DNA from 2 places in the Caloramator sp. CAR-1 genome. Region 2 is predicted to be linked to the other one. Evidence: a T-box and tRNA genes for the amino acid it is inferred to sense, from the RefSeq annotation. Region 2 holds a T-box; the other holds one or more tRNA genes.
The links. A T-box is a leader RNA that pairs with one kind of tRNA and senses whether it is charged. The one in region 2 lies ahead of serS (serine--tRNA ligase), so its partner is inferred to be a tRNA-Ser.

Region 1: it has a tRNA-Ser gene. The T-box ahead of serS (serine--tRNA ligase) is inferred to sense a tRNA for this amino acid. The anticodon was not compared.

What each region holds. Positions count from the first base shown of each region.
Region 1 covers NZ_JAUONW010000039.1:49,440-70,950, forward strand. The annotation lists gene Q3V94_RS10665 (alpha/beta hydrolase) at 1-473, shown strand, start outside; gene Q3V94_RS10670 (Crp/Fnr family transcriptional regulator) at 478-1,158, opposite strand; gene Q3V94_RS10675 (4Fe-4S binding protein) at 1,271-1,888, shown strand; gene Q3V94_RS10680 (cupin domain-containing protein) at 1,901-2,224, shown strand; gene gltX (glutamate--tRNA ligase) at 2,334-3,788, shown strand; gene Q3V94_RS10690 (ISLre2 family transposase) at 3,912-5,327, shown strand; gene Q3V94_RS10695 (Mpv17/PMP22 family protein) at 5,502-6,152, shown strand; gene Q3V94_RS10700 (D-glycerate dehydrogenase) at 6,154-7,101, opposite strand; tRNA gene Q3V94_RS10705 (tRNA-Ser) at 7,150-7,239, opposite strand; gene tadA (tRNA adenosine(34) deaminase TadA) at 7,276-7,731, opposite strand; tRNA gene Q3V94_RS10715 (tRNA-Arg) at 7,777-7,853, opposite strand; gene Q3V94_RS10720 (aspartyl-phosphate phosphatase Spo0E family protein) at 7,933-8,097, opposite strand; gene Q3V94_RS10725 (6-phosphofructokinase) at 8,353-9,447, shown strand; gene Q3V94_RS10730 (TSUP family transporter) at 9,471-10,223, opposite strand; gene Q3V94_RS10735 (hypothetical protein) at 10,236-10,493, opposite strand; gene Q3V94_RS10740 (pyruvate kinase alpha/beta domain-containing protein) at 10,617-11,162, shown strand; gene Q3V94_RS10745 (aldo/keto reductase) at 11,173-12,306, shown strand; gene Q3V94_RS10750 (hypothetical protein) at 12,319-12,969, opposite strand; gene Q3V94_RS10755 (D-serine ammonia-lyase) at 13,026-14,279, opposite strand; gene Q3V94_RS10760 (amidohydrolase) at 14,326-15,477, opposite strand; gene Q3V94_RS10765 (PspC domain-containing protein) at 15,530-15,721, opposite strand; gene Q3V94_RS10770 (TIGR04013 family B12-binding domain/radical SAM domain-containing protein) at 15,783-17,057, opposite strand; gene pyrE (orotate phosphoribosyltransferase) at 17,151-17,708, opposite strand; gene Q3V94_RS10780 (dihydroorotate dehydrogenase) at 17,722-18,618, opposite strand; gene Q3V94_RS10785 (dihydroorotate dehydrogenase electron transfer subunit) at 18,611-19,336, opposite strand; gene pyrF (orotidine-5'-phosphate decarboxylase) at 19,317-20,171, opposite strand; gene Q3V94_RS10795 (dihydroorotase family protein) at 20,173-21,357, opposite strand; gene Q3V94_RS10800 (aspartate carbamoyltransferase regulatory subunit) at 21,360-21,511, opposite strand, start outside.
Region 2 covers NZ_JAUONW010000016.1:237,860-246,785, reverse strand. The annotation lists gene Q3V94_RS05930 (response regulator transcription factor) at 55-744, shown strand; gene Q3V94_RS05925 (cell wall metabolism sensor histidine kinase WalK) at 719-2,074, shown strand; gene Q3V94_RS05920 (GerMN domain-containing protein) at 2,088-2,942, shown strand; gene Q3V94_RS05915 (transcription repressor NadR) at 2,953-3,462, shown strand; gene Q3V94_RS05910 (UPF0182 family protein) at 3,473-6,127, shown strand; gene Q3V94_RS05905 (aminopeptidase) at 6,194-7,297, shown strand; T-box leader at 7,334-7,532, shown strand; gene serS (serine--tRNA ligase) at 7,578-8,858, shown strand.

The sequences.
Region 1 (21,511 bases), on a different contig from region 2:
TTGGTGGAGAAGGAAGCCAGTATATAGATTTCATAGTTCATACTTTAAAACCTATAATAGATAGCGAGTTTAGAACTTTAAAGGAAAGGGAAAATACTATAATTGCAGGAAGTTCCATGGGGGGATTTATATCCCTTTATGCAGGAGTAAAATATCAGGACGTATTTTCAAAGGTTGGAGCCTTTTCAACGGCAGTTTGGTTTTCTGAGGAGGATTTATTAAGGTTTATAAGGGAAAATGAAATAAGAAATGATATGAAGTTTTATTTAGACATTGGAACAAATGAAACAAGCGATGAAAAGGTTAAGGAGTTCCCCAATATTTACGTTAAAGGAACTTTAAATGTTAATGAAGAACTTCTTAGAAAACTTCCGAAGGAAAATGTAAAGCTAGTAATCGACGAAGGTGCAACCCATAGCGAAAAATATTGGGCAAAAAGATTTCCAGAGTTTATAAAGTGGATAATAAAATAGATTTTTAAAGCGTTATAAAACTTTTTAGTTTGTTTAAGTTTAGAATTTCAACTATATTTTTATTGAAATTAATGATACCTTCTTTTTTCATCTTAATCATTTCTCTTGATAGAGATGGCCTTGGTATACCAAACATTTCGGCCATCTCTTTTCTTGTGCATGGCAATATAATTTTTAAATTATTTTGCCTTTTATATTCATTATAAATGTAATTTGCTATTTTTTCTCTGATTGTTTTATATGAAAGATAATTTATCTTATTATCCAATAAAAATAGCTTATTTGAGAGTAGTTTCATAAAATTTGTTAAAAATATTAAGTTAATTTTGCAGATATCTATAATTGATTCGCGGGATATAAATAGTATTTCTGAATCTTTTGTTGCAATGATTGTTGAGGGGAAAGTGTGTTTATCAGAAAAAATAAGAGCTTCTCCAAATATGTCTCCTTGAATCAAATGTGTAATAGTAACTTCATTTCCAGATGGTAATATTTTTTTTACTAAAAGGCAACCATTTATTATTATACCAACGCCTGAACATAAATCCCCTTCAAATGCTACAATTTGATTTTTTTTATAAGAACGAATATTATAGTTTATATTTTTAAGAATGTCATTAATGTCTTCTGCATTAATATTGTTAAATAGTTTTGAAATTTTGATATTATTCACTATGTTGTTCATAAAACCACCTTAAATGTTGGTAACATAAGTTACCGACTGTTTTTTATTATAATATTATAATTTTAATTGTATAGATTTCCAAGTAAAAATTAAGTGGGGGAGGTGGTTAATTTTGATTAGGTTTAGAAAAATTATTCAATTAGCATTTTTACTAGTATTTGCATTATTGATTTATAAAAAAAAGATTCAACTATGGATGTTAATATTTTTACTCAGTGCAATATCAGCCTTTATTTTTGGACGCTTTTATTGTGGATGGATTTGTCCAATAAATACCTTAATGGAAGTGAATGACTGGATATATAAAAAACTTAAAATAAAAAGGAAAGTTATTCCAGATTTTGTTAAAAGTAATTTTATTAGGTTAAGCATACTAACTATTTTTGTTTTGGCTTTCATATTGAATAATAAATTTTACAAAAGTATTCCTATTTTACTAATATTGATTATTTTAGCTATTTTAATATCGTTTATTTATGAGCCTTCATTATGGCATAAATATCTTTGCCCATTTGGAATTATCTTGAATGTCCCAGGAAAATTTTCTAAACATTATTTGAATGTAAAGGACGAAAAATGTATAAAATGTGGAGCATGCAAATCTGCTTGCCCGGCTGATGCAATTAAAATGGAAAATAAAAATGAATTTCCTAAGATACTAAAAGAATATTGTCTTGAATGCACAGCTTGCATAAAAGCATGTAAGAAAGATGCAATAAAATATGTATAGGGGTGATTACGAATGATAGAAAAAATTTATGAATTTAAAGCTTTAGATGAAAAGCTCATTGAAAAAATTGTAGATGATGATAATTTGGTTATTAATCACATGATTTTAACTAAAGATACTGGACTTCCTGAACATTTTTCAAATTCAAATGTTTATATGGTAATTACAAAGGGTAAAATGACAATAAAGTTAAATGATCAGGAACCTCATATTTACGAAAAAGGAACCATCTTAAATATCCCATTTAATATAAAGATGAATGTTAATAATTTTCATGATGAAGTTTTAGAGTTTTTTGTAGTAAAGGTACCTAATCCAAAAGATATGCCTAAGTGATATTAATGGCTGTTCGAGATATTTCTTGAACAGCCATATATTTATGTTGAAAAATATCGGAAATATAAGTAAAATTAATAAGGAACCTAATATTTTTGGAGGTGTTTTGATGGAGAGAGTAAGATTTGCCCCAAGTCCAACAGGGCATTTGCATATTGGCGGCGCAAGGACAGCACTTTTTAATTTTCTTTATGCAAGACATACAGGTGGAAAATTCATTGTTCGAATAGAGGATACAGACCTTAATCGTTCAACAGTAGAGTCAGAAAGGGTAATCATCGAAGGCTTAAGATGGCTCGGAATAAACTGGGATGAAGGTATAGAAGTTGGTGGAGAACACGGACCATATCGTTCAACTGAAAGGGTAGGAATATATAATCCATATGTTCAAAAATTATTAGACGAAGGAAAGGCATACCTTTGCTACTGCAGCGAAGAAGAACTTGAAAGGGAAAGGGAAGAGGCTCTAAAAAAGGGTGAAATGCCACGATATTCAGGAAAGTGCAGACATTTAACACCTGAGCAAAAAGAGGCCTATGAAAAAGAGGGAAGGAAACCAGTTGTAAGATTTAAAGTTCCTGATGATGAGCTTATAGTTGTTGATGATATCGTAAGGGGAAGAGTAGAATTCCATTCAAAGGATATAGGGGATTTTATTATTGTAAAGTCAGATGGAATTCCTGTATATAATTTTGCTGTAACTATAGACGACCACCTTATGGAAATTACTACAGTTATAAGAGGAGAGGAACACCTTTCAAATACTCCAAGACAAATTTTAATATACAAGGCCCTAGGCTTTGATGTTCCAAGGTTTGCCCATGTTTCATTAATTCTTGGGAAAGACAGAACAAAGATGAGCAAACGCCACGGCTCAACATGGGTTGAACAATATAGGGATGCAGGATATCTGCCTGAAGCTATAGTAAACTATCTTGCCCTTCTTGGATGGTCTCCAGAAGGAGAAGAGGAGATATTTACAATAGACGAGCTAATTGAAAAGTTTGATTTAAATAGGGTAGTTAAAAATCCTGCTGTATTCGACTTAGATAAGCTAAATCATATAAATGGTATATATATAAGAAAAAGCCCAATCGAAAGAATAGTTGACCTTGCTATTCCTCATCTTGTAAACGCAGGATTTATAACAGAAGATTTTGCTAAGGAAAATAGAGAATGGATAACAAAGGTTGTTGAAACTGTAAGAGACGGATTGCCCTTTGTTGGAGATATAGTAAATCATGTTAACATTTTCTTTGGTGATGAAGTTAAGATGGAAAACGATGAAACCCTTGAAGTTCTAAAGCAAGAACATGTTCCAAATCTTATAAACGAATTTGAAAACATGGTAAAGGAAGCTGAAAGCATTGACATAAACTTTGCTCAAAACGTGTTTAAAGAGCTAAAAAATAGAACAGGTGCAAAGGGTAAGGCACTATTTATGCCGGTAAGAGTTGCCCTCACAGGTCAAATGCACGGCCCAGAGCTTGTAAATATTATTGACATTCTTGGAAAGGATAAAATATTAAAAAGATTAGAATATGTAAAAAATAACTTATTGTAAAAACAAAATCCCCTTCAAATAAGGGGATTGATGTCATAGTGTAAAATTATTGTAGGACGAAAAAGGACAAAAAATTTAAAAGAGACAACCCCTGTGGTAAAATAAAAAGTGGAAAAAACACAAATCAATAAGGGGGTGTCTCTTTTGAATAATATTATACAACATGATATTATACAACAACATTTAATAAATTTCACTACTAAATTAATAAAAAATGTAGAAGAAATGCTGTCAAAAGAATGGGATTTTACAAAACTTGTTGAGGTAGTTAAAGAATCGACTGATGAACTTGGAAGGAATATAATAAAAGACTTTTTAGAAGAATTAGATAAAGCGATTAAAGAAGATGATAAGAGAAAAAAGGAATGGATAGTTGAAAGAAAAGACAAGAAAAGTATTATTACGCTCCTAGGAGGAATAGAATATTCAAGAACATACTACAAATCAAGAAAGAGCGGAGAATATAGATATTTACTTGATGATGTTATAGGTATAAGGAAACATGAGAAGGTGGATAAAGAAGTAAAGATAAGGCTTGTAGAGAATGCAATCAACATGTCCTACGAAGAAAGTAGCAAGGTAACATGCAAAGAGAAGCTAAGTAGGCAAACGGTATTTAATGCAATAAGGCAGGTAGGGGAAGTAGAGGTAAAGAGAGAAGTAAAAGAAAAAAGGAAGGTAAGGGTATTATACATAGAAGCGGATGAAGATCATGTTGCACTGCAGAATGGCAAAAAGGAGATGCCAAGGCTTGTCTATGTTCATGAAGGAAGGCAAGAGAGGAATGGAAGGAATGAATTAAAAAATGTATATTACAAAGCATACGTAGGAGTAGAAGCAGAAGAAATATGGATAGATGTAGCGAATTATGTGTATGAGAATTATGAAATAGAGAGCATAGAAAAGATATATATAGCAGGGGATGGGGCAAGATGGATAAAGGAAGGGATAGAGTGGATTCCAAAAGCGAAATTTGTATTAGACAGATATCATTTAAACAAATACATAATAAGAGGGACAGCAAAGAGAGAAGAATATAGGGAAAAGATATGGAAAGCCATAAATGAAGGAGATAAGAAGGGTTTAAGGGAAATATTTAAGGAGCTTGCAAGTAAAGCAGAAACTAATACAGAAAAAGAAAGGATAAAAGAAGTAAGAAGGTATATATTAAACAACTGGGAAGGGATAGAAATATATAAAGATGACGATGATGTAATAGGATGCAGCGCAGAAGGGCATGTAAGCCATGTATTATCGGCGAGATTAAGCAGCAGGCCATTAGGATGGAGCAAGGAAGGATTAAAGATAATGGCAAAGCTAAGGGTATTTAGCAAGAATGGAGGAAATTTAAGGGAAATAAGTGTGTTTAAGGAAGATGAAAAAGCCTTCAAGGTAAGTAAGAAGAAAATAAAAGAAGCGATAAGAAAGATAAATAAATCTTCACGTGAAGTTATGAATAATATAACGATATTGAACATAGGGAAAGTAACGCCAATTTACAGGATATTAAAATCAATAAAATATGAAAATATAATTTAAGTTTTTTAAATTTAACAAACGCCTTGAAACTAGCTAATTTAAGGGGTTGTCTATAAAAATTAACCTACAATATCTTGACACTATCCCTTAACCTTTAAAAATTGTTAAAGTTGTCCCACATATGATATAATATTGGAAAATACAAAAAATTTCAATAAATTTAGGGGGATAAAGATGAAGAAAAAGGATTTTCTATGGATTACCGCTCTTTTATTAGTTATTTTTATTCTAATCTACAAACCAACTCATATTGCCTTTGTTACTCTAACAAAGTCCCACCCTTATATTATGGGATTTATAAAGGTATCCATCCTTGCTACAATGGGAGAACTTTTAGCCATAAGACTTCAAACAGGGGACTACAAAAAACCCTATGGATTAATTTATAGGTTTATAATCTGGGGCTTTTTAGGAATGGTCTTTGCCCTTGTTTTTGATTTATTTTCTTCCGGAGTTAGTGCTTGCATAGAAAAAAGCTTACTGCCTAAGAGCAGCTTAAGGTTCTGGCCAGCATTTTATACAAGTGCACTTATGAACCTTATTTTTGCACCAACCTTTATGGCCTTTCATAGGATAACAGATACCTTTATAGACCTTGGAGAAGGTAAAGTTAATAAAATATTAAGGGTTAAACTTAGTGATGTTACATCAAAAATAGATTGGAATACCTTTATCAGCTTTGTAGTTTTAAAAACTATTCCATTCTTTTGGATTCCTGCCCACACAATAACCTTTTTACTACCATCCGAATACAGGGTATTAATGGCATCCTTTTTATCGATAGCTCTAGGTGCTATTTTATCTCTGGCAAAACGCAAAAAGTAAGCTATACAACGGGTGTTAAAGGCTTATGGCCCTTTAATACCCTTATTATATTCTCTGCAGCAAGGCGAGCCATCTCATTTCTTGTATTTATGGTTGCACTGCCTATATGAGGCAAAATTATTACATTATCCATACTTTTAAGTTCCTCTTCAATTTGAGGTTCAAATTCATAAACATCAAGACCTGCACCAAATATTCTTCTATTCTTTAACGCCTTTACAAGGGCCTTTTCATCAACAAGAGGTCCCCTTGCAGTGTTTATAAGAATTGCAGTTTCTTTCATCATATCAAAATCCTTTTCAGATATAATATGATAGGTTTCATCTGTTAAAGGTGCATGGAGTGAGATAAAATCAGATTCCTTTATTAAAGTTTCTTTATCTACATAAACTGCGTTAAAATCCCTTTCGAATTCTAAATCCCTTCTCCTGTTATGGTATATTATTTTCATGTCAAATCCCATACTTCTTTTAGCAAAGGCTTTACCAATCCTTCCTGCACCGATTATGCCTAAGGTTTTACCTTTTATATCACAACCTAAAAATAAATTAGGTTCCCACCCTGTAAATTTACCTTCCCTTGTAAATTTATCCGCCTCAACTATTCTCCTTGCAACGGAAAGCAATAGGGAAAAGGCAAGGTCAGCAGTTGCATCTGTCAAAACATCCGGCGTATTTGTAACGATAATTCCCCTCTTTTTAGCCTCTAGAACATCTATGTTATTAAAACCCACCGCATAGTTTGCAAAAATCTTTACCCTTTTAGCATTATCCATAACTTCTGCATCGATAGTATTATTTAAAAGACATAATACTCCATCTGCATCCTTTATTTTTTCTATAAGTTCCTTCTTGCTTAAATGCCTTCCTCTATTTACCTCAACTTCAAAGTGCTCCTTTAATAGTCTTTCTGCAATTTCTGGGATCTGGTAGGTAATATATACCTTCATACTATTCCTCCTTTAAGTATATAAAAAAATCCGGCAAAAGCCGGACATTGGCGGAGAGAGTGGGATTCGAACCCACGGTGGAGTTACCCCCACGCTTGATTTCGAGTCAAGTGCCTTAGACCTCTCGGCCATCTCTCCATACTAAATATATATTACAACTTTTATATAAAATTATCAATCCTTTTTTCTTTTGCCTTTGAAAAACTCTTTTAATAGTTTACTGCACTCATCCTGTAAAACTCCCTCAATGATTTCTATTCTGTGGTTAAGCCTTTCATCTGCTACAATGTTATACAAGCTTCCGCAGGCTCCTGCCTTAGGATCCCTAGTCCCAAAAATCAAAGTTTTTATTCTAGAATTTACAAGGGCTCCTGCACACATCGGACAAGGTTCTAGGGTTACATACATAATGCAGTCTAATAGGCGCCATCCTCCTAATGCCTTGCATGCCTCATTAATTGCAAGGATTTCAGCGTGAGCTGTAGCATCCCTTAAGGTTTCCCTTAGATTATGAGCCCTTGCTATTATTTCCCCATCCTTAACTATTATAGCTCCAACGGGAACCTCATCTAAAAAAAGACACTTTCTAGCTTCTTCAAGAGCTATTTTCATAAAATATTCATGATTCATAAAATCACCACTTAAAAATAAAAAATCAAGCCCGAAGGCTTGATATGGTGCACCCGAGAGGATTCGAACCTCCGGCACACGGTTTAGGAAACCGTTGCTCTATCCTGCTGAGCTACGGGTGCATAACGTTTACAATTTTATTATAATTGATTATTTTAATTTGTCAATTACATTATATAGAAGTGCAAACAAAAATAGGGGCTAACCCCTATTTATTTTCGTTTGCCTTTTTTGATATTTTGCAATAAACTTATCCAATAATTGGCTTAACTTAACTATCTCATCATCAACAATAAAATTTTTTTCTTCTAATCTTCTATCCATCTTCCTTCTTAAGTATTCTATTTTTTCGCGCAGCATCCTCATGGCATTCCACCTCTTTTTTTTAACCTGGTTTCCCAAGTTAAAGAGGTCTGCCTGTCAAATTTAGCAGTCTTTTTTTTAATTATAACACAAATAATAAATATTTCAAAAGGTTATTTATCGACAAAAAATCCATTTTGTCTTTTAATCAACTTTTTTTGTTAATAATAAATAACTTTTTTGAATATAATAAATATTTTATATATTACTTGAACAATATATAATATAAGTTAGATTTTAATAACGGGGGTGTAATTAATGTCGCAAATCAAAAAAATTGCTATTTTAACTGGTGGTGGAGATTGTCCTGGTTTGAATGCAGTAATAAGAGCTGTAACAAGAACTGCAATTTTAAAATACGGCTATGAAGTTATTGGCTACAAATACGGTTATAGGGGGCTTTATCTAAACGATTTTATTCCTCTTACTTTAGACACTGTAACTGGGCTTATTCATAAGGGAGGAACAATACTTTATACATCAAATAAAGATAATTTATTCGACTACCAAGTTGAAGAAAATGGTCAAATTGTTAAAAAGGACGTTTCCGACGTTGCGATTGAAAATATGAAAAAAGAAGGCGTCGATGCCTTAGTTGTTGTTGGTGGGGATGGAACTTTAACAAGTGCAAGGGATTTTTCAAGAAAGGGAGTTAAGGTTGTTGGGGTTCCTAAAACAATCGACAACGATCTTGGGGGAACTGACTACACATTTGGTTTTAACACTGCAATTGAAGTTGTTACTGAAGCCCTAGATAGACTACATACGACAGCTGAATCCCATCATAGAATAATGATACTTGAAGTTATGGGTAGAAATGCAGGTTGGATTGCTCTACATGCAGGAATCGCAGGTTCCGCTGATGTTATACTTATTCCTGAAATACCTTTTGATTTAGATAAAGTAGTTGAAAAGATAGAAGAAAGAAGAAAAATGGGAAGATTGTTTAGCATAATTGTTGTAGCTGAAGGAGCAAAGCCAAAGGGAGGAGAAGTTGTAGTAAGCAAGATAGTAAAGGACAGCCCAGACCCAATAAGACTTGGAGGTATTGCCCATAAACTTGCAAATGAACTTGAGCAAAGAATAAAAACCCATGAAATAAGAGCAACTATTTTAGGCCATGTTCAAAGAGGTGGTTCACCTTCAACATACGACAGAATACTCTCAACAAGATACGGAGTTAAAGCCGTTGACCTTATAGCAGAAGGGAAATTCGGCAACATGGTATGTCTAAAGGGAGACGACATATCATATGTTCCACTTGAGGACGTTATAGGAAAAGAAAAATATGTTGATCCAAATGGAGAACTTGTTCAGGTTGCAAGAAGCGTTGGAATATCCTTTGGAGACTAATAAAGCAGGCATCTGCCTGCTTTTTATATGTTTATGAAATTATATAGCATCCTTAAAGCAACTAAAATAGACATCGTTACAAATATAGGTTTTATAAATTTAGATCCCTTAAAAAGTGCTGCTTTAGTTCCAAGGCGTGCTCCTATAATCATAAATAGAGCAACTGGAATTGCAATTCTATAATCCACCATTCCTTTGTAGGCAAAAACTATTAAAGAAGCAATATTGCTCAAAAAATTCAAAAACCTCGCATTGCCTGCAGCATTTAAAAAATTAAAACCATAAATATTTATAAGTCCAAAAATCAAAAAGGAGCCTGTCCCCGGTCCAAAGAAGCCATCATATCCACCTATAAATAATGCTAAGATCATACCCAATAATATGTTTCTTCTATTTAAACCAATAAAATTATCCTCTTGACCAATCGTTTTTGAAAAAAGCGTATATATCCCAACAAAAAGAATAAGGATTAAAACCATAGCATAAAGATACCTTTGGTTTATTTTTAATACTAAGTTTACGCCAATGACAGCTCCAATAAAGGTCATAGGCGATAAATATTTAAGTAATTCTTTATTTGTAGTTCCTGATTTTATGTATTTGATTGAACTTGTTAAAGATGCCGTCGTAGCAGAGAATTTGTTTGTTCCAAGAACCATATGTGGTGGTAAACCATAGAGCATAAAGGCTGGAACAGAAATAAGTCCCCCTCCACCTGCAATGGAATCCACAAAGGCTGCAACAAACCCTGCTATGCATAAAAGTAAAAGTTTCATATTATCCCCCTGTTATTTAGCCTTTCTTCTTGATGATTTTCCACCCTCTATAACATCAAACACAGTCTTTTTCATCTCTTTTAGTTCATTTTCCATAGTCACTTGATTGTTTTCTACCTTATTTAGTCTTTCTTCTACCCTATCTAGCCTTTCCTCTACCCTGTCTAGCCTTTCTTCTACCCTGTCTAACCTATTATTAACTTCTTTAAAGCCGTTCTGCATTTCGCTATACAATTTGGTTAGAAGATCAAAAACCTTATCGTTTTCCATGACAATCCCTCCATGAAACATTATAACACTATTATATAAATGAAAACAACAAAATTCTATTTTCATTTTTTGGCAAAAATATATTAAAATTATTATTAAGAAATAAAAGTAGGAGGTGCTAAAATGTATTTTGAGACTTCAGGAAGGCACAATACAGCAAAAACCATAGAACTTGCCCTAAAGGTTGCAGAAGAAAAGGGCATAGATTATATCGTCGTTGCATCCTGTTCAGGATATACTGCAAAGTTTTTAGCTGGTAGTGGCAAAAATATTATAGTTATAACCCATGTAAATGGTTTTGAAGAACCTGGAGTTATGGAAATAGACGAAAAAACAATAGAAGATCTTAAAAAGCTTGGATTTAAAGTTTATACGGGAACCCATGTCTTATCTGGTGCAGAAAGGGGAATATCTCGAAAATTTGCTGGCATATATCCTGTTGAAATTATGGCCCATACACTTAGAATGCTCGGACAAGGTGTTAAAGTTGCTGTAGAAATTTCAATTATGGCCCTTGATGCTGGGCTAATCCCCTACGGTGAAGATATAATAGCAATAGGAGGAACAGGAGAAGGCGCTGATACTGCCGTTGTGATAAGGCCTTCCCATGCAGCATCAATATTTGAAACTAAAATCAAAGAGATAATTTGTAAACCATATGAATTTTAGGAGGGTTGTTATGCAATATAGAAAATTCGCAAAGGACCTTGAAGTTTCTGCTTTAGGTTTTGGAATGATGAGGCTTCCAATTTTAAATGGTGATGAGGGGCAAATAGATAAGGAAAAGGCATTTAAAATGGTAAGATATGCAATTGATAATGGAGTTAATTACATAGATACAGCATATCCTTATCATAAGGGAAATAGTGAAATATTTACTGCTGAAGTTTTAAAGGGAGGTTATAGAAAAAAAGTTTTACTTGCCACTAAAATGCCCGTTTGGCTTGTAAATGAAAAGGATGATTTTGAAAGATTATTAAATGAACAGCTAAATAAATTAGAAACTAACCAAATAGACTGCTATCTTCTTCATGCCCTTTCAAAAAATTCATGGGAAAAGGTATATAACCTTGGAGTTTTAGATTTTTTAGTAAAGGCAAAAAATGAAGGTAAAATTAATAAAATTGGTTTTTCTTTTCACGATGAATTCCATGTTTTTAAAGATATAATAGATGCCTTTGACTGGGACTTTTCACAAATCCAATTCAACTATCTTGATGAAGATGAACAGGCAGGATTAAGAGGACTAAAATATGCCCATTCTAAAGGAATTTCTATAATAGTCATGGAACCATTAAAAGGAGGGAAACTTGCTAAGGAGCCTCCAGAAAAAGTAAAGGATATTTGGAATTCATACAATGTTAAAAGAACACCTGCCGAATGGGCATTAAGATATGTCCTAAACTTTGAAGAAGTATCTTTGCTACTTAGCGGAATGAGCACAATTGAACAGGTAGAGGAAAACTTAAAGGTTATCAATGATGCTTATCCTTATTCTCTAAATGAGGAGGAAATAAAATTAATTGAAAAGGTGAAGGAAACATATAAAAGCCTTAACCAAATTGGCTGCACAAGTTGCAAATACTGCATGCCTTGCCCCTTTGGTGTTGATATTCCAAGGAATTTTTCAGTTTACAACAGTGCCTTCATATACAACGATTTAGAGGGAAGCAAAAAAGTTTATAATAATTACATAAATAAAGAAAATAGAGCTGAAAACTGTAAAGAATGCGGAAAATGTGAAGACATATGCCCACAAAAGCTTCCTATAAGGAGTCTTTTAAAGGATGTTCATAAAACACTTGCAGAATAATCAAGGGCCAATTTAGGCCCTTCTTCTTTTAACTATATAGAAGATTAATATAATAATAAAACCTATGACTGCAACCGTTGCAAATGGGTTAAAGAAATACTTAACCACTACATAAATAAAAGGCATCTTTAACCAATCGACAACTGTAAATTTTTCCTTTTCACCAATTGCAAGGGAATATTTTCCCTTTTCGCCATCTGAAAAGACTGCAACATAATATTCTCCATCCTCAGGAATTTCTCCCCTTATAGTTTGCCTTATATAATATTTGGTCTGGGTGAATTTTTCATAAAAATATTCCTTAGGTGAAGGCTTTATTACTAAACTTCCATACCCTTCAGGAATATCAAAGGGGAGCTTATCCCTCTGCTTTATGCCCTTTCCGATAATAGCAAAGGAGGGACTAAAGTCCTCATTGCCTTTAATGATTGGAATTGTCATTTGGACAAACAAAGGATCCTTCTTTTTTGCCTCAAATTTTACAAAATCTACGTCATCGATTTTATCAAGACTTCCATAAATTGCATAACTTATAGTGTGGTCCTTTACAACAATTGGTTTTTCAAAGGTAGTATCACTTGTTTCAAATATAGGTTTATGGGCAAAAACAACAGATGTAAAAAGAACAAGAAAAATTAAAGAAAGAAAAATAGTTCTTTTCATAGCAACCCTTCCAAAACATAATTCAATACATTATATGATTTATTTTATCCAATTTTTCAAATAATATTCTTACCCCTAATATACATTTTTTCATAAATATCGTCAGGAACAAATATTCCTCCTGTAGCCCAGGCTATATGAATTGCATTTTGGGATGCTTCTAAAAGTAGTGGACCCTTTAATGAAGCCGCCGCTGATGGTTCAATCTTAATATCTTCACTATCCTTTAAAAGGGCAAGAAGTTTAAAAAGTTCATCATCTTCAATTGTATAGATACCATCAATTAAAATCTCTGCTATTTTTGATACAAGCTTTGAGGGCGATCCAACTGCAAGACCATCTGCTTCCGTCTTATTATCAATTCCATAATCATTAACATGCACCTTCTCATGTTTCCCTGTTACAAGGCCTAAAAGCATGCAGGGTGAATGGGTTGGCTCTATAAAATAGCAAAAAACATCATCCTTAAATACATGTTTGAGCCCAAATGTTATTCCACCTGGTGCTCCTCCAACCCCACAGGGCAAATATACAAATAAAGGATTATCCTTATTTATTTTTATTCCTAACTCTTCAAGCTGCCTTTTAAGCCTTAGGGCTGCTACAGAATATCCCAAAAAAAGGTGCTTTGAATTTTCATCATCTACAAAATAAGCATTTTTATTGCCTTCACACTGCCTTCTTCCCTCTTCAACTGCCTTTGTATAATCCTCCTTGTATTCAATAACATTGCATCCCCTATCCCTTAGGATCTTTTTCTTCCATTCCTTAGCATCATGGGACATATGAATATCCACTTTAAAACCTAAAGCCGAAGCCATAATACCTATAGATAAACCTAAATTCCCGGTAGAGCCTACAGCAATTTTATAATTTGAGAAAAATTTTTTAAAGGATTCCTCAGATAACTTTGAATAATCATCATCCTTTGATAATAGTCCATTCCCCATCGCAAGGTCCTCGGCATGTTTTAAAACCTCATAAATTCCTCCCCTTGCCTTTATGGAACCTGCAACCTTTAAATAATTATCGCACTTTAAAAATAGCCTTCCATTTATTTTCTTTTTGTATTTATTTTCCAGTTCCAATTTCATATTTTTTATCTCAATCAAAGGTGATTCAATAATCCCATCTTCCGTTTCAGGAAATAATTTTTTTATTAAAGGTGCAAACCTTTTAAGCCTATCCTCAGCCTCAAGGATATCCTCATAAGTTAAATCTATTTTCTTTAATGCATCATCGGCGTTTAATTTTTTTGGATTTTCCCAAAAGATTGGCTGCAAACCCTTTATCTTATCTAAAACTTCCATAATACTCCCCCCAAATTTTTATAAAGGCCTGATAAATTATCAGGCCCTATATACTGTAAACACATTCCCCATCTATATAAACCTTTTCCGCCCTTGCCCTTAAGTCAAATGGATGGTGGCTCCAAATTACTATATCCGCATCCTTTCCTTCTTCAATACTGCCTATCCTATCCTCCAAGCCAAGGATCCTTGCTCCGTTTATGGTAAGCATTTTAATTAGGTCCTCCTCCTTTGCACCATACCTTAAGGCAACACCCGCATGAATATTAGCATGTTCTAAGTGGATTACAGGATGATCACACATTATTGAAATTAAAACGCCCTTTTCGTTTAAAATCTTAATAGCCTCATAGGTTTTGTCCTTTAGCTCAAGCTTTGTGTTAAATCCAAATAACGGTCCAACGACAACAGAAATGTTCTTTTTCTTCAAATAATCAGCAATCTTATATCCTTCTGTTCCGTGTTCTAAAACAAACTTAAAGCCAAATTCCTCAGCTATCCTTATAGCTGTTAATATATCATCCTTCCTATGGCAGTGGATCCTTGCTGGAATCTCCCCCTTTAAAACCCTTTCTCCTATTTCAAGCTTTATATCCCTTTCTGTAAATTCCTTTCCCTCTTTTTGTGCGTTTTCCTTTTTCTTTATGTAATCCTGAACCTTCATAAAATATCCTCTTATAACTGCTGCTGTCCCAAGCCTTGTGGAAGGAGTTTGATTTTTACCTCCATAAACCCTTTTAGGATTTTCCCCAAAGGCCATCTTTAAACCTGCTGGTTCCTTTATAATCATCTCATCAACTATTTTGCTTCTTAATTTTAATATTGCCCCTTGACCTCCGATTGGATTTGCACTTCCAGGAAGAATCATAACAGTAGTTACTCCCCCACTTAAGGCCCTTTCAATTGCACTGTCATCGGGATTAAATGCATCTATTACCCTTACATGGGCAGTTACAGGATCCGTTGCTTCGTTTCCATCCTGATAAATAGATCCTACCCCCTCTTCGAATAATCCAAGGTGGCTGTGGGCATCGACAAACCCTGGAAATACGAATTTTCCAGAAGCATCGATAATTTCGCAGTCCTCTTCAATGTTCTCTGCAAGTTTTTTAATTTTCCCGTCCTCAATTAATACATCCCCCCTAAAGGGTTGTCCAACAGCAGGGTATATAAATCCCCCTTTAATAATCCTTTTCAAATTAATCCCCCCAAATCGTAATAAGTTATTATATAAGGCTAATCCAAAATAGCTAGCCTATTGGCTCCTCAGGAATAACAATCCAGCAAATAATATAGGCAAGTATCCCAGAACCTCCAAGCATTACAATAAGCACCCATAAAAGCCTTACGATTGTTGGGTCCATGTCAAAATACTTTGCAATACCTCCACATACCCCAGCTATCATCCTATCTGTCCTTGACCTGTATAATCTTTTTTCCATAAAAATTCCCCCTAAACTATCCTTGATAATTATTATATCGTATTTTTATAAAATATTACCACTAAATAATTCCATAATTTAGATATTTATATATTTTCTCCGCTTGTCTTTCTTGAACCGTCCAGTTTCCAAATACTACGTTTTTATCTTCCTTTAACATTTTGCTTATAGTTTCCTTTATCTTAGGATCTATCCTCCCTGGTTTTTCCTTGCTATAGGCTGTTTGGGGAAGGGGCATAAAGGTATGAGCATGTATCCTTGCACCTAAATTTGCAAGTTCCTTCATAAATTTAATGGTATCTAAAACGTCCCTTTCTGTTTCTCCTGGAAGACCAAATATAAAATCAACATCAGGGATATAGCCATATTTTACTGATAGTTTAACCGCCCTATAAACATCCTCAAGGGTATGTCCTCTTCTTGAATTTTTTAATATACAAGGGCTACCGCTTTGTGCCCCTATTATAATATTCTTATTATCTGCATATGTCTTTAAAAGCTCAAGCGTATCCTCCCTTACATGCTCCGGCCTTACTTCTGAGGGAAAGGAACCTATATTTATGGTCCCTTTAGGCTTATAAAGTCTATTCACTTCCCTTAGAAATATTTCAAGTCCCTTTATGTTAACTTCTCTCCCATCCTCAGAAAGATAAGAAAAGGCGTTTGGGGTTATAACCCTAAAATCCGTTAAATTTCTTTTTATCATCCTCTCTGCGGCCTCCAGGACCTTTTCTATGCTTCTGTGTCTTACCTTTCCTCCGAAAATGTGGGATGTTTGACAGAAATTGCAGGCAAAGGGACAACCTCTTGTTATCTCAATATGTCCAAATTTGCCAAGCATATATGGAAAGGGAGGATATTTGTCAAGATCAACATATTCCCTTTTACCTGTGTAAAACACATCATCGTCCTTAAGATATGCTAATCCCTTAACACTACTGTAATCTTCATCCTTTAAAACTCTCTTGAAAAATTCAACTATCGTATCCTCTGCCTCTCCAACAAACACCAAATCAAACCCCATCCTTAAAGTTCCTTCAACATCCCCTGTTGGATGGGGACCACCTGCAATAAGTAAAACATCCTTATGTTTATCCTTTATACTTTTGACAATATCTTTAACTTCCCATATTTGAGTTGTAAAAAAGGATATCCCAACTACAACATTTTCATATTTTTCTTTTATTTCATAAAGATCTTTGATTAGATCCGTATGTTTTTTTATAAAATATATAGGAATATCCTTAGTCTCCTCAAAGGATGCTAACGCCGCCGAAAGGGCATTGAAACTATTTCTATTAAGTTTGTTGTAATATATTACAAAACAAGTCTTCATCCTAACCACCAACCACCAGAAAATATCATATACAAAATTATACCATCCAAAAAATAAAAATAAATCTTAATCTTAAGTGCCTGGCACTTAAGATTAAGATTTTTGTGTTTTAGGCTTTATTAAAGGGATTCCTTTTTTGCATAAGGGGCAATCTGCTTCTTCATAGGTTTCTATATCAAGCTTTATGGCACTGTATATTGGGTATTCAAATTCCCTGCTGCTTCTATCCACTATGCAGGCTATTCCAACAACTTCTCCTCCCAATGCTTTTACAACTTCTATGGTGCCTCCCGAGGATTTCCCTGTTGTTACAACATCCTCTGCTATTAACACCTTTTGCCCCTTTTTTATTTCAAATCCTCGTCTTAAGACAAAACCTTCGCCCTCTTTTTCAGTAAACATAGCTACCTTTCCCATCTGCCTTGCAATTTCATAGGATACCAAAACTCCCCCCATCGCAGGACCAACAACCACATCAAACTCAACATCCCTTAGCTTTTCTACCACATTTTTTAAAACAACCTCAGCTTTATCCGGGAACATCATAAGCTTAGAACACATTATAAATCTATCGCTGTGCCTTCCTGAAGTCAAAAGAAAATGCCCTTCTAACAATGCACCGGTTTCAAGAAGAATTTTCATTACATCCATCTCTATCCCTCCATTAAACTATCCCTATAATTTCTTCTATGCTGTTTGTCCCCTGCTCCTTTAAAAAGTTTTCCATTCCCTTTATAATCTCTATGCAGGCAAAGAGGTTTATAAAATTTGCTGTTCCAACCTGCACAAGGCTTGCCCCTGCCATCATAAACTCTATTGCATCCTTGTAGTCTTTTATACCGCCAATACCTATAACAGGAACATCAACTGCCTTTGAAACCTCATAGACCATCCTTAGGGCTATCGGCTTTATTGAAGGTCCTGACAAACCTGCAAATACGTTTTTAAACACAGGCTTTCTTTTATAAATATCTATTGCCATAGCTTTAAAGGTATTTACAAGGGATATTCCATCAGCACCTTCTTCTACACAGGATACCGCCATATCGACGATATCCTCAGCATTAGGTGAGAGCTTAACTATAAGAGGTTTTTTAACTACTTTTCGAACCTCCCTTACAACCTCCCTTGCAACCTTTGACTTTATTCCAAAGTTCATTCCACCCTCCTTAACATTTGGGCAGGATATATTAAGTTCTATTATATCTACATCGCTTTTATCAAGCTTTTCTGCACCCTTTACATATTCTTCTATGCTTCCTCCACTAAGGTTTGCAATTACAACCGTGTTTAAGCTTTTCATAAAGGGAAGTTCATTTTCTATAAAATAATCTATTCCTGGATTTTGAAGGCCTACGCTATTTAACATTCCGCATGCCGTTTCATAGCACCTTTCCCCTTCATTTCCTTCCCTTTTTTTAAGGGTTAATCCCTTTGTTGCAATTCCTCCAAGAATAGATACATCATAAAGTTCATTGTATTCTCTTCCAAATCCAAAGGTTCCAGAAGCTGCAATAACAGGGTTTTTAAATTTTTTCCCCCATAAAGTAACTTCAAGCATCTAAAAGAACCTCCTCACCTTTAAATATTGGTCCGTCTTTACATACCCTTCTCATCCCATCCTTTGTTTTACACGTGCATACAAGGCAGGCTCCTATTCCACAGGCCATTTTGCTCTCCATCAAAAGATAAAGGGGAGTTGCAGTTTTTTCGCATATCCTTTTAACTTTATCCATCATAACTAAAGGGCCACAGGTTATTACTAGGTTATAATCAAAAGGATTAAATATATCGGTTACATAACCCTTATAACCTACCCTTCCACTTTCTGTGGTTATAAACAATTCTTTGTTCCTTAAATTTTCTATCCCATATACTTCATCCCTAAATCCAAAGTATATGTCAACATCTGCCTCTATCTTTTTTGCAAAGTAAGCCAAAGGTGCTATCCCAATTCCTCCCCCTATTAGAGCAACTTTACCCTTTATCCTTGATATATCCATTCCATTTCCTAAGGGGCCTAAAGCTTTAACCTTATCTTCCTTTTTTAATCTTGATAATTTCTCCGTTCCCTTTCCTTTAACCTCATAAAGAAAGCTAATATAATCCTCTCCTTTATCGTATATGCTAAAGGGTCTTGAAAGGATGGGCTCATCCTCCCAAGACTTTAGCATGAAAAATTGCCCTGGCTTTACTTCGTATTCGCCCTTTAATGTAAGTTTATATATATTTTCAGCCACCATTACATTTTCTAAAACATCAAGGGATTTGTATTGCATTTGTTATCTCCTCCCTCATCCTTAAAACTTCTTTTCTTGCTGCAATATCGAAATCATCCTCGTATTTTTTATAGGCCAAAAGAATCCCCCTTGATGAGTTTACAACTCCTCCGTTTCCATCTACTAAAAGCCTTTTAACGTCTTCTGCCCCTCCGCCCTGAGCACCATACCCAGGGATTAAAAAGAACATACCATTTAACTTTTTTCTTATATCTAGAGCCTCATCGGAGTTTGTGCATCCGACAACTGCACCAATCGGACTATACCCGTATTTACCTAAATTTTTTTCGATATATGGCTTTAGGAAATCATAAACCCTTTCAAAAACCCTTTTTCCCCCTGCATATAAAGTTTGAAGATCTTTGCAGGAGGGGTTTGATGTCTTTACTAGGACAAATATTCCCTTCTCCTTATCCACATACTCTAAAAAAGGTATTATACTATCTATTCCCATATACGGATTTACTGTTATTAAATCCACCTCAAAATCTCCTTCAAAGTGAGCCCTTGCATACATCTTTGCAGTATCAGAAATATCGGATCTTTTAATATCGCCGATAACTATATTCCCTCTACTTTTTAAATATTTTACAGTTTTGCTATAGACCTTCATTCCCTCTATTCCTAAGGCTTCATAGTAGGCGATTTGAACCTTAAAGCAGGCTACTACATCCTCCGTTGTATCTATTATCCTTTTATTGAATTCAAATAGAGCATCATAGGGGGATGCAAACTTGTTTAAAAAATCCTTTGGAATATAATCTAATGAAGTGTCAAGCCCCACACATACATGTCCCTTTTTTTCTACTGCTTCATATAACCTATCTATAATCAAATCAATCACCCCTAAAAAGAACTTTTCCTGCCTTTATAGTTGAAACTACCCTTCCATAAACTTCATATCCATCGAAGGGATTGTTTTTCCCCTTTGATAAAAAGCTTGATGGATCAATTTTATAATTCTTTTTTAAATCAACCAAAACCAAGTCTCCATCGTATCCTACCTCTATTTTTCCTTTGTTAAGCCCCATTATCCTTGCAGGGTTTTCAGACATAATCTTTATAAGTCTATTTAAAGTTATATGGCCCTCAAGAACAAGCTTCCTAAAGCATATAGGGAAGGCGACTTCAATGCCTGAAATCCCCATAGCTCCCTTTTCCTTATCCTCTTTAGTATGGGGTGCATGGTCCGTTGCTATGGCATCTACATATCCCCTTTTAATCGCCCTTATCAAAGCTTCTATATCTTCTCTTTCCCTCAATGGTGGATTTACTTTATAATTAAGACTACTTGTTCCGAAAATATGATGGGGCGTAACTTCACAGGTTATCTTAATTCCCTTATCTTTTGCAGTCGCTATCTCCTCCATCGCCTCTTTGGTGCTTACATGGGCTATATGGAGGCTGCATCCTGTAAACTTTGCAAGCTCTATATCCCTTTTTGTCATTAAGTTTTCTGAAAGCCTTGTATCTATCTTTGAAATTTCATCATCCTCCGCATGAGATATCACTGTAATTCCCTTTTCCTTTGCAACTTGCATGGCAAGGAGCATCACTTTGTTGTTTACTATACCCTTTCCGTCGTCGGATATAAATTTAACCCTTTCATCTATCAATTTAAGATGATCTATATCCTTTCCTAACATATCCTTTGTTATTGTAACGGTTTGGTGAATGTCAACAAGTCCAATTCTTCTTGCCCTATCAAGGACATAATCAACTATATCCATATAAGAGCAGGTAGGATTTGTATTGCCCATAAGATTAACGGCAGTATATCCTCCCTTTACCGCCGCCATTGAACCTGACAATATATCCTCTTTGTATTCATATCCTGGTTCCCTAAAGTGGGCGTGAAGATCTACAAAGGATGGGAGAAGGTATAGACCTTCTCCATCCAAAACTTCACAGTCCCTATTTAATATTCCTATATCTTCTATTTTTCCATTATTTATATAAACATCTCCACAGAAGGCCTTTGAGCTATCCACAATATTAACATTCTTTATTAAAAGTTCCATAATCAAACCTCCGAAAGGGTATATATCTCATCGCAATACATACACCTATATTCTCCCTTTTCCTTATCAACAAGGTAAAAGACATGATCTATATATTTTTCAATAGAGGTTACGCATCTTGGATTTTTGCAGTTTAAAACATTTTCCACCCTCT
Region 2 (8,926 bases):
TTAATTTGACAAAAAAATGTTATAATATATTGAAAGAGAATAGGGGGGATTTGATTGAACTATAGAATTTTACTAATCGATGATGAAGAAAATATCGTAAAGGGTATAAAATATAATCTTGAGAACGAGGGATATAGCGTTGATGTTGCCTTCGATGGAGAAGCTGCCCTTAGGATGATATCAGAAAATATATATAATTTAGTAATTCTCGATATAATGCTTCCTCATTTTGATGGGCTTCATGTGTTAAAGCGTATAAGGGATAGATCTACAGCAATTCCAATATTAATGCTCACGGCAAAGGGATATGATGAGGATAAGGTGAAGGCCTTTGAACTTGGAGCTGACGATTATTTAACAAAGCCCTTTAGCATTACTGAACTTAAGGCAAGGGTAAAGGCCCTTTTAAGACGAGCCTATGAAACGTCAAATACAAAGATAGATATTATAAAAAGTGGAGATATAATGATAGATGTCGCTTCAAGAAAGGTTAGCATAGCTGGAAAATTAGTTGACCTCACTGCAAAGGAATATGATATATTATTTTTGCTTGTTACAAATCCTAAGAAGATCTATAGCAGAGACACCCTTCTTGAAATAATATGGGGATATGATTATATTGGTGATTCTAGAACTGTCGATGTCCATGTAAGAAGATTAAGGGAAAAAATAGAAAAGGATCCTGCTAATCCTCAGTATATTTTGACAAAATGGGGAGTTGGTTATTATTATAGTGGAGAATAATCTACGATATAGGCTTATTTTGTCCTATTTTTCAATTATATTTTTACTTGTTCTGCTTATAAATGTATCTATATATTATATCCTTCAGAAGTTTTACATCGATTCTAAGAAAAATGACGTTTTATTTGCTGCAAAAACAAGCCTCGATTATATCGATGTTTATAACAATAAAGTAGATTTAGAAAAACTAAAGGAAATACAAAGGGATGTATATTCAAAGATAGTAATTGTCTTAAATGGTAAGGTTGTTTATGATGATTTTAACAAGATATTGCCGTTAAGTGATCTGTTCAAAAAAGAAATAGTTACCAAACAGTTAAATATTTATGGGGAAAAATACTATATTCTTTCATATCCTATAATGCTTTATAATAATCATATTGGGAATATAGTATTTATAAATTCCATGAAATGGGCGTTGCAAAGAATTAAATATATAGAAAGCCAAATAATTGTAATTTCAACTATTGTTTTAGTTTTAGCATTTTTATATAGTCTATATATATCAAAAAGCATAACAAGGCCATTAGATAAATTTGTATTTGAAATTGAAAAATCAAAGGACAATTTGGTTTTAGACGAGATAAATATAGATGGCTATAAAGAGATTAAAAGATTATGTGAAGCCTTTAATAACATGAATAAAAGAATTATAGAATTAGACAAAAAAAGAAGACAATTTGTAGCAGATGCCTCCCATGAATTAAAATCTCCCCTTGCAGGGATAAAGGTTTTAGTAGAATCACTGCAACAGGGGGCGATGGAGGATAAAAATATACGAGATGAATTTTTAAACAGTATTAATAATGAAATAGATAGACTATCGAACCTTGTTAATGGACTTTTAGAACTTGCACAAATTGAAAATTCTGATGAACTTAGGATGAGTAGCCTAGATATAAAGGAACTTATAAAGGATGTTGTAAAGAGCCTAAATCCAATCGCAAAAAATAAAAATATAACTATAAATGTAGAAGGCGAAGGCATAATAACCTATGTAAATAGGGATAATATGTTTAGGGCAATTTACAATATAATCGAAAATGCTATAAAGTATTCCTTTGAAGATTCTAAAATCGATATTTTAATTGAAAAGGATGAACAAATAAAAATAACTATAAAAGATTATGGGATGGGAATACCTGAGTGTGATCTTCCATATATATTTGACAGATTTTACAGAGTCGACAAAACAAGGGCGAGAAAAACAGGTGGAGCAGGCCTTGGGCTTTCTATTGCAAAGCATATCATAAAACTTCATAAGGGGGACATAGAAGTTAAAAGCAAAGTGGGGGAAGGAACTGCTTTTATAATTAAACTGCCTATTTAATGGAGGGACTAAGATGAAAAGGATACTTGCCACTTTGCTTTGTTTTTTATTACTTTTAGGATGTAAAAAACAGGAGGTAAAGGTAGAAGATATCTCGATAGAACAAAAAAAGCAGATGGTAAACATTATTTTATTCTTTTCAGATCAGCAGGGGAAATATTTAGTTCCTGAGGAGAAGAAGGTTGCCTTTGATACTTCCCTTGAAAGAACCATTTTAAAGGAGCTTATTAAAGGCTCTAACAAAGGATACAAAAACACCATTCCTAAAGGGACAAAGATAATATCGTTAACAAAGAAGGATGATACCCTTATTGTCAATTTATCTAAAGAATTTATTAAAAATCATCCAGGCGGGGCGGATAACGAAAGAATGACGGTTTTTTCCATAGTAAATTCATTAACAGAAATACCTGGGATTAGAAAGGTTAAAATAGAAGTCGAAGGAAAAACATATAATACATTGAAGGGAAATATCGCTATAAATGCTCCGTTAGCTAGAAATCGTAATCTTTTTAACAGGGACAAAAAGAGCCCACCTAATGAAATATTAAAAAGACAGATGACTTTAGAAAAACAAGGAAGATGGCTTGATGCTTATCTTTTAATGTCGGACGATGAGAATAATACCTATAGAAAATATTATGATGATTATGTAAAGGAAATGGAGGAGACAAAATCCTTAGGCTTTTTACAGGTGGATTTTGTTGTAGGAGGATATACTCTAGATCCTTCAAAGAAAAAGGCGAGGGTTAAGGTTAATTTCTATGAGATAGATACATCAGGCAAAAAAGTATTAGGAAAGGATTTATTCTTTACATGCGTTAATATTGACGGTGCATGGATGGTAGATTGGTTAACTGCTCAATAGGAGGGATCAAATGAAGGGGGATGAAAGAAAGCTTGAGATTTTGAACCTTTTAAAGGAATCTAAAAATCCAATCAAGGGGGCTTATCTTGCTGAAAGGTTTGGCGTTACAAGGCAAGTTATAGTTCAGGATATTGCCCTTTTAAAAGCCCAAGGCCACAACATAGTATCAACGCCCCAAGGATACATATTCTTAGGAGGAAATGAAAGCTATTCAAGGGTAATCGCCGTAAAGCATGAACCTAAGGATATAGAGGAGGAACTAAAGACCATAATTAAGCTTGGTGGTAAAGTCATAGACGTTACTATAGAACACAAGGTTTATGGTGAAATCACAGGAAAATTAATGCTAAAATCCCTTTACGATGTTGAAAAGTTTATTGAAAGGCTAAGGGAAAGTTCTGACATGCCCCTTTCTAATCTGACAGGAGGGGTACATCTTCACACCATCGAAGCGGACTCTGAAGAAACCCTTGAGAGGATAGTAAAGGAATTAGATAAAAAGGGATTTTTAATCGATTAGGGGGTATTATATGAAAGGTTTTATTGGAAAGCTTCTAATAATCATTGTTATTTTGTTAATTTTAATTTCATCCATCTCTGGCTTTTTAGTGGACATCCAGTGGTTTAAGGAGGTTGGATACTTAAACGTATTTTTTACATCCTTTAAGGCAAAGCTTTTAATATTTATTCCTTCCTTTTTTGTTTTTCTTATTGCAATATATTTCTATGCAAAATTTCTTGCTAAAAACTACCTAGAAATAGGCGGAATGGTTTACGATAAAGGAGAAATAAGGAAAAGAAATAAAATTATATTCTACATCTCTTTAGCTATAACGCTTATAATTTCATTTATATTTACCTCGGCCTTTTGGTATAGGATTTTGGAATATGTAAACGGAGAAAATTTCAATATTAATGACCCTATTTTCAATAAGGACATAGGATTTTTTGTATTTAGGCTTCCGTTAATTCAAGCTATATTAAGCTTTTTGATTACTGTTGTATTGGTTCTTGCGATTATTTCCTTTATATTTTACGCCTTTGAAAGGGCAAAGGATGGATTAAGCCTTATTGGGTTTAACTTTAGGCAAAATCCAAAATCCAGATTCTTTGGAAGACAGCTTGCTTATTTTGCAGCTTTGTTCCTAATCCTTTTATCCGGCGTATTTTATATTAGGGCATTAAATTTAGTTTATTCCCCAAGGGGAGTTGCCTTTGGAGCAAGCTATACAGATGTTCATGTAACATTACCTTTACTAAAAGTTTTAATCATATTATGCATCATTTCATCGTTTATTATATTTTTCTCCATACTAAGGGGAAGGATTAAACCTATTATCTATACCGCAGCCTTTATAGTTTTATTTATAGCCTTTGAAGGGATAGCTTCCTTTGTAGTAGAAAAAATAATAGTAGCGCCTAACGCAAGGGAAAAGGAAATGTCCTATTTAGAGCACAACATCCAATATACAAGAAAGGCCTTTGGACTTGAAAATATAAAGGAAATAGATTTTGATGTAAAAAACGATTTAACTTCAAAGGATATTCAGGAAAACAAAAATACAATAGACAATATAAGGGTTACGGAATTTTCCCAATCTTTAGAGGTGTTTAACCAAATTCAATCCATTAGAAACTATTATAGGTTTAACGATGTGGATATAGATAGATACACGATAGATGGAAGGTTAAGACAAGTGTTTATATCTGCAAGGGAACTTGATAATTCCCTCAGGGATCCTAAGTTCCAGACATGGCAGAATAAAAGATTATTCTACACCCACGGCTATGGAGCAGTTATGTCCTACACTAATGCTGTAACTCAAACCGGCCTTCCCCAGTTTATAGTAAAGGATATACCAATGTCTGGCAGATTCAATGTTGCAAAACCTCAGATTTACTTTGGGGAGATAAACAACGATTATATAATAATAAATGCTAAAAATAACGAGATAGATTACCCTTATGGAAGCGGAGAAAAGGAAACAAGGTATGATGGAAAGGCTGGAATTAAGCTTAATCCTTTAAATAGACTTTTATTTGCTTTAGCATATGGGGACTTTAACCTAATACTTTCCAACAATATAACTTCTGATTCAAGGATAATCCTCCATAGAGATATTGTAAAAAGGGTAAGAAAGATTGCACCATTTTTAAACTATGATGAGGACCCATACCTTGTAATGGCAGGGGACAGGTTCTATTGGATTATAGATGCCTATACAGTTACAAACAGATTCCCCTATTCCGAACCCTATTACGGAATAAACTACATCAGAAACTCAGTAAAGGTTGTTGTTGATGCTTATGATGGAAGGGTTGACTTTTATCTTGCAGATAAGAATGATCCTATAGCTTTAACGATAGGGAATATATATAAGGGTATCTTTAAAGATATAAAGGATATGCCTGAAGAGCTTAAAAAGCATTTAAGATACTCAGAAGATGTATTTTTAATTCAGTCAACGGTTTATGAAAAATATCACATGAAAAACCCAATATCTTTTTATAACAGTGAGGATCTATGGTCTATTGCAAGGTATAAAAATCCAGACGGAAGCGAAAGACAGGTTGAGGCGGTTTATCAGGTTATGAAAATATTTGACGATGAGGAGTTTTTACTTACGATTCCATATACCGTTGCTAAAAAGGAAAACATGGTTTCATGGCTTGCAGCAAGGATGGATAAAAATTTAGGGGAAATGGTTCTTATTAGATTCCCGAAGGAAAAGGCAATATTAGGGCCTCAACAGTTTAATTCAAGGATAAATACCGATATACAAATATCAAGCCTTATAACCCTTTTAAACCAGCAGGGCTCCAGCGTAATATTAGGTGAAACTAATATAATACCTATTAAAAATTCCCTCCTCTATGTAAGGCCGCTATATCTTAAGGCACAGGGTGGAAAGAGTTTGCCTGAACTTAAAAAGGTTATTGTAAACTATGGAGATTCTATAGTTATGGAGGACAACATAGGTCTTGCCATCCAAAAACTATTTGCAGCACAAGTTCCAACAACACCTGTAGAGGAGGAAGAAGATATTAAGACCCTCATTTTAAGGGCAGATGATACCTACAAGAAGGCAATAGAAGCCCAAAGGCAGGGGGACTGGGCTGGATATGGAAGGTATATAAAGGAATTAGAAAACATCCTAACTAAACTCAAGGAAAAATCAAAGTGATGTTGTAAATTTATGGTTCTATGGTATAATTTCCATAGAACCATTTTTTTGATTGGGGGTTTAAAGATGGATCCAAGACTTTTAAAGCTTTCTGATGTTTTATTAACCTATTCGTTAAAGATTAAAAAGGGAGATAAGCTTTTAATTTCAGGAGGGGAATCCACATTACCTTTAATTAAGGCAGTATATAAAAGGGCAATAGAGCTAGGCGCTTATCCTCAGGTTGACATAGGTGTTGAAGACTTAACTGAAATACTTTTAAAATATGGTTCGGAGGATCAAATTACATATACACCCGAATCTCTAAAAAGAGCCTTTGAAACGGTAGATGCTGTTTTAACTATTTGGGGAGATAAAAATACAAGATTTTTAACTAATGTAGATGCTTCAAAGATGAAGTTAAGATCAAGGGGAAGAAGAGAGCTTATGGAAATATTCCATGAAAGGATGGCAAAGGGAGAATTAAGATGGTGTGGAACTCAGTTCCCAACCCATGCAAATGCGCAGGAAGCCTCCATGTCCCTTTCAGAATATGAGGATTTTGTATATGGTGCAGGATATATATACGAAGAGGATCCAGTTGCAAAGTGGATGAAGATAATGGATGAGCAGCAGAAAATATGCGACTTTTTAAATACAAAAGAAACCTTAAGAATTGTTTCTAAGGATACCGACATTACAATGAGCATAAAGGGCAGAAAATGGATAAATTGCTGTGGTGAGGAGAACTTCCCAGATGGCGAAGTATTTACAAGTCCTATAGAGGACAGCGTAAATGGACATATAAGGTTTAGTTTTCCTGGAATATACGCAGGAAGAGAAATCGAGGATATATATCTTGAATTTAAGGATGGAAAGGTTGTAAATGCAAAGGCAGCAAAGGGAGAGGATCTTCTTTTAGAGCTTCTTGAAACCGATGAGGGTGCAAAATTCCTTGGTGAGGTTGCGGTAGGAACAAATTACGGAATTCAAAAATTTACAAAGAATATGCTATTTGATGAAAAGATAGGTGGAACGGTTCATCTTGCCATTGGAAGGGGCTTCCCGGAAGCTGGAGGACAAAATGTATCTTCAATCCATTGGGATATGCTCTGCGATATGAAGGAAGAAGGTAAAATCTTTGCAGATGGAGAGCTTATATACGAAAAAGGTCAATTTTTAATAAAATAATTTAGTTGCATTTTTTGAAAATATTGATATAATATATTAAAACCGGTGATGGAGAATAGTAGATAAGGTTTAAACTCAAGAGAGCCGGTGGTTGGTGTGAACCGGTGTTTAGCCTTATTGAATCCACTCCAGAGGGTTTGCGAAGAGCAAAACGGATGTGGCCGTTATACCACAAAGAGAGGACCTTATGGTCAATTAGGGTGGCACCGCGAAAGTATAGCCTTTCGTCCCTTTGGGGATGGAAGGCTTTTTATTATATAAAAAACAAGGAGGGAAGAAAATGTTAGATATTAAAAGAATAAGAACAAACCCAGAGGAAGTTAAGGAAGCACTAAAGATTAGGGGAGAGGCCTTCACCCTTGATATGATAGACAAAGTTGTGCAGCTTGATGAAAGAAGAAGAGAGATTCTTGTCGAGGTGGAGGCATTAAAAAACAAAAAGAATACAGATTCGCAGGAGATTGCAAAATTAAAAAGAGAGGGTAAAAACGCAGAACACCTTGTTGCTGAAATGAAGGAGCTTTCTGATAAGATTAAGGAGCTGGATGATGAACTTGCAAAGGTTGAGGAGGAGATTGAATATCTTCTTCTTAGAATTCCAAATATCCCAAATAAAGATGTTCCAAAGGGAGATACTGACGAAGATAATGTTGAGGTTAGAAGATGGGGTGAACCAAGAAAGTTTGAATTTGAACCAAAGGCCCACTGGGATATCGGAGTGAACCTTGGAATACTTGATTTTGAGACGGCATCAAAGGTTACAGGAGCAAGATTTACATTCTATAAAGGTCTTGGTGCAAGGCTTGAAAGAGCTTTAATTAACTTTTTCCTCGATCTTCATACAGAAAAACACGGATATACAGAGGTTTTTCCACCATTTATGGTGAATAGAAAGAGCATGACAGGAACAGGACAGCTTCCTAAGTTTGAAGAGGATGCCTTTAAGGTTTCTGATTTTGACTACTTCTTAATTCCAACTGCAGAAGTTCCTGTTACAAATATGCACATGAATGAAGTATTAGACGGTTCAAAACTTCCTTTAAAATATGCTGCATATTCAGCATGCTTTAGATCAGAGGCAGGTTCAGCAGGAAGGGATACAAGGGGACTTATAAGACAGCATCAATTTAACAAAGTTGAGCTTGTTAAATTTGCTGATCCTGAAAAGAGCTATGAAGAGCTTGAAAGTCTAACAAGGGATGCAGAGGAAGTTCTGCAGCTTCTTGGACTTCCATATAGGGTTGTATTAATCTGTTCAGGTGATTTAGGATTTACAGCAGCTAAAAAGTATGATATAGAGGTTTGGATGCCAAGCTACGGAAGGTATGTAGAAATTTCAAGCTGCTCAAACTTTGAAGACTTCCAAGCAAGAAGAGCTAACATAAGATTTAAGAGGGATCCAAAATCAAAACCAGAATACGTTCATACATTAAACGGTTCTGGAGTTGCAGTAGGCAGAACAGTTGCAGCAATACTTGAAAACTATCAACAAGAGGATGGTTCAGTTATCGTTCCAGAAATATTAAGACCATACATGGGTGGAATAGATATAATAAAGTAGGCTCAAGAGCCTACTTTATTATTGAGTGCCAGGCACTTGACATTTTGACTTTTTGATATTTCCATATA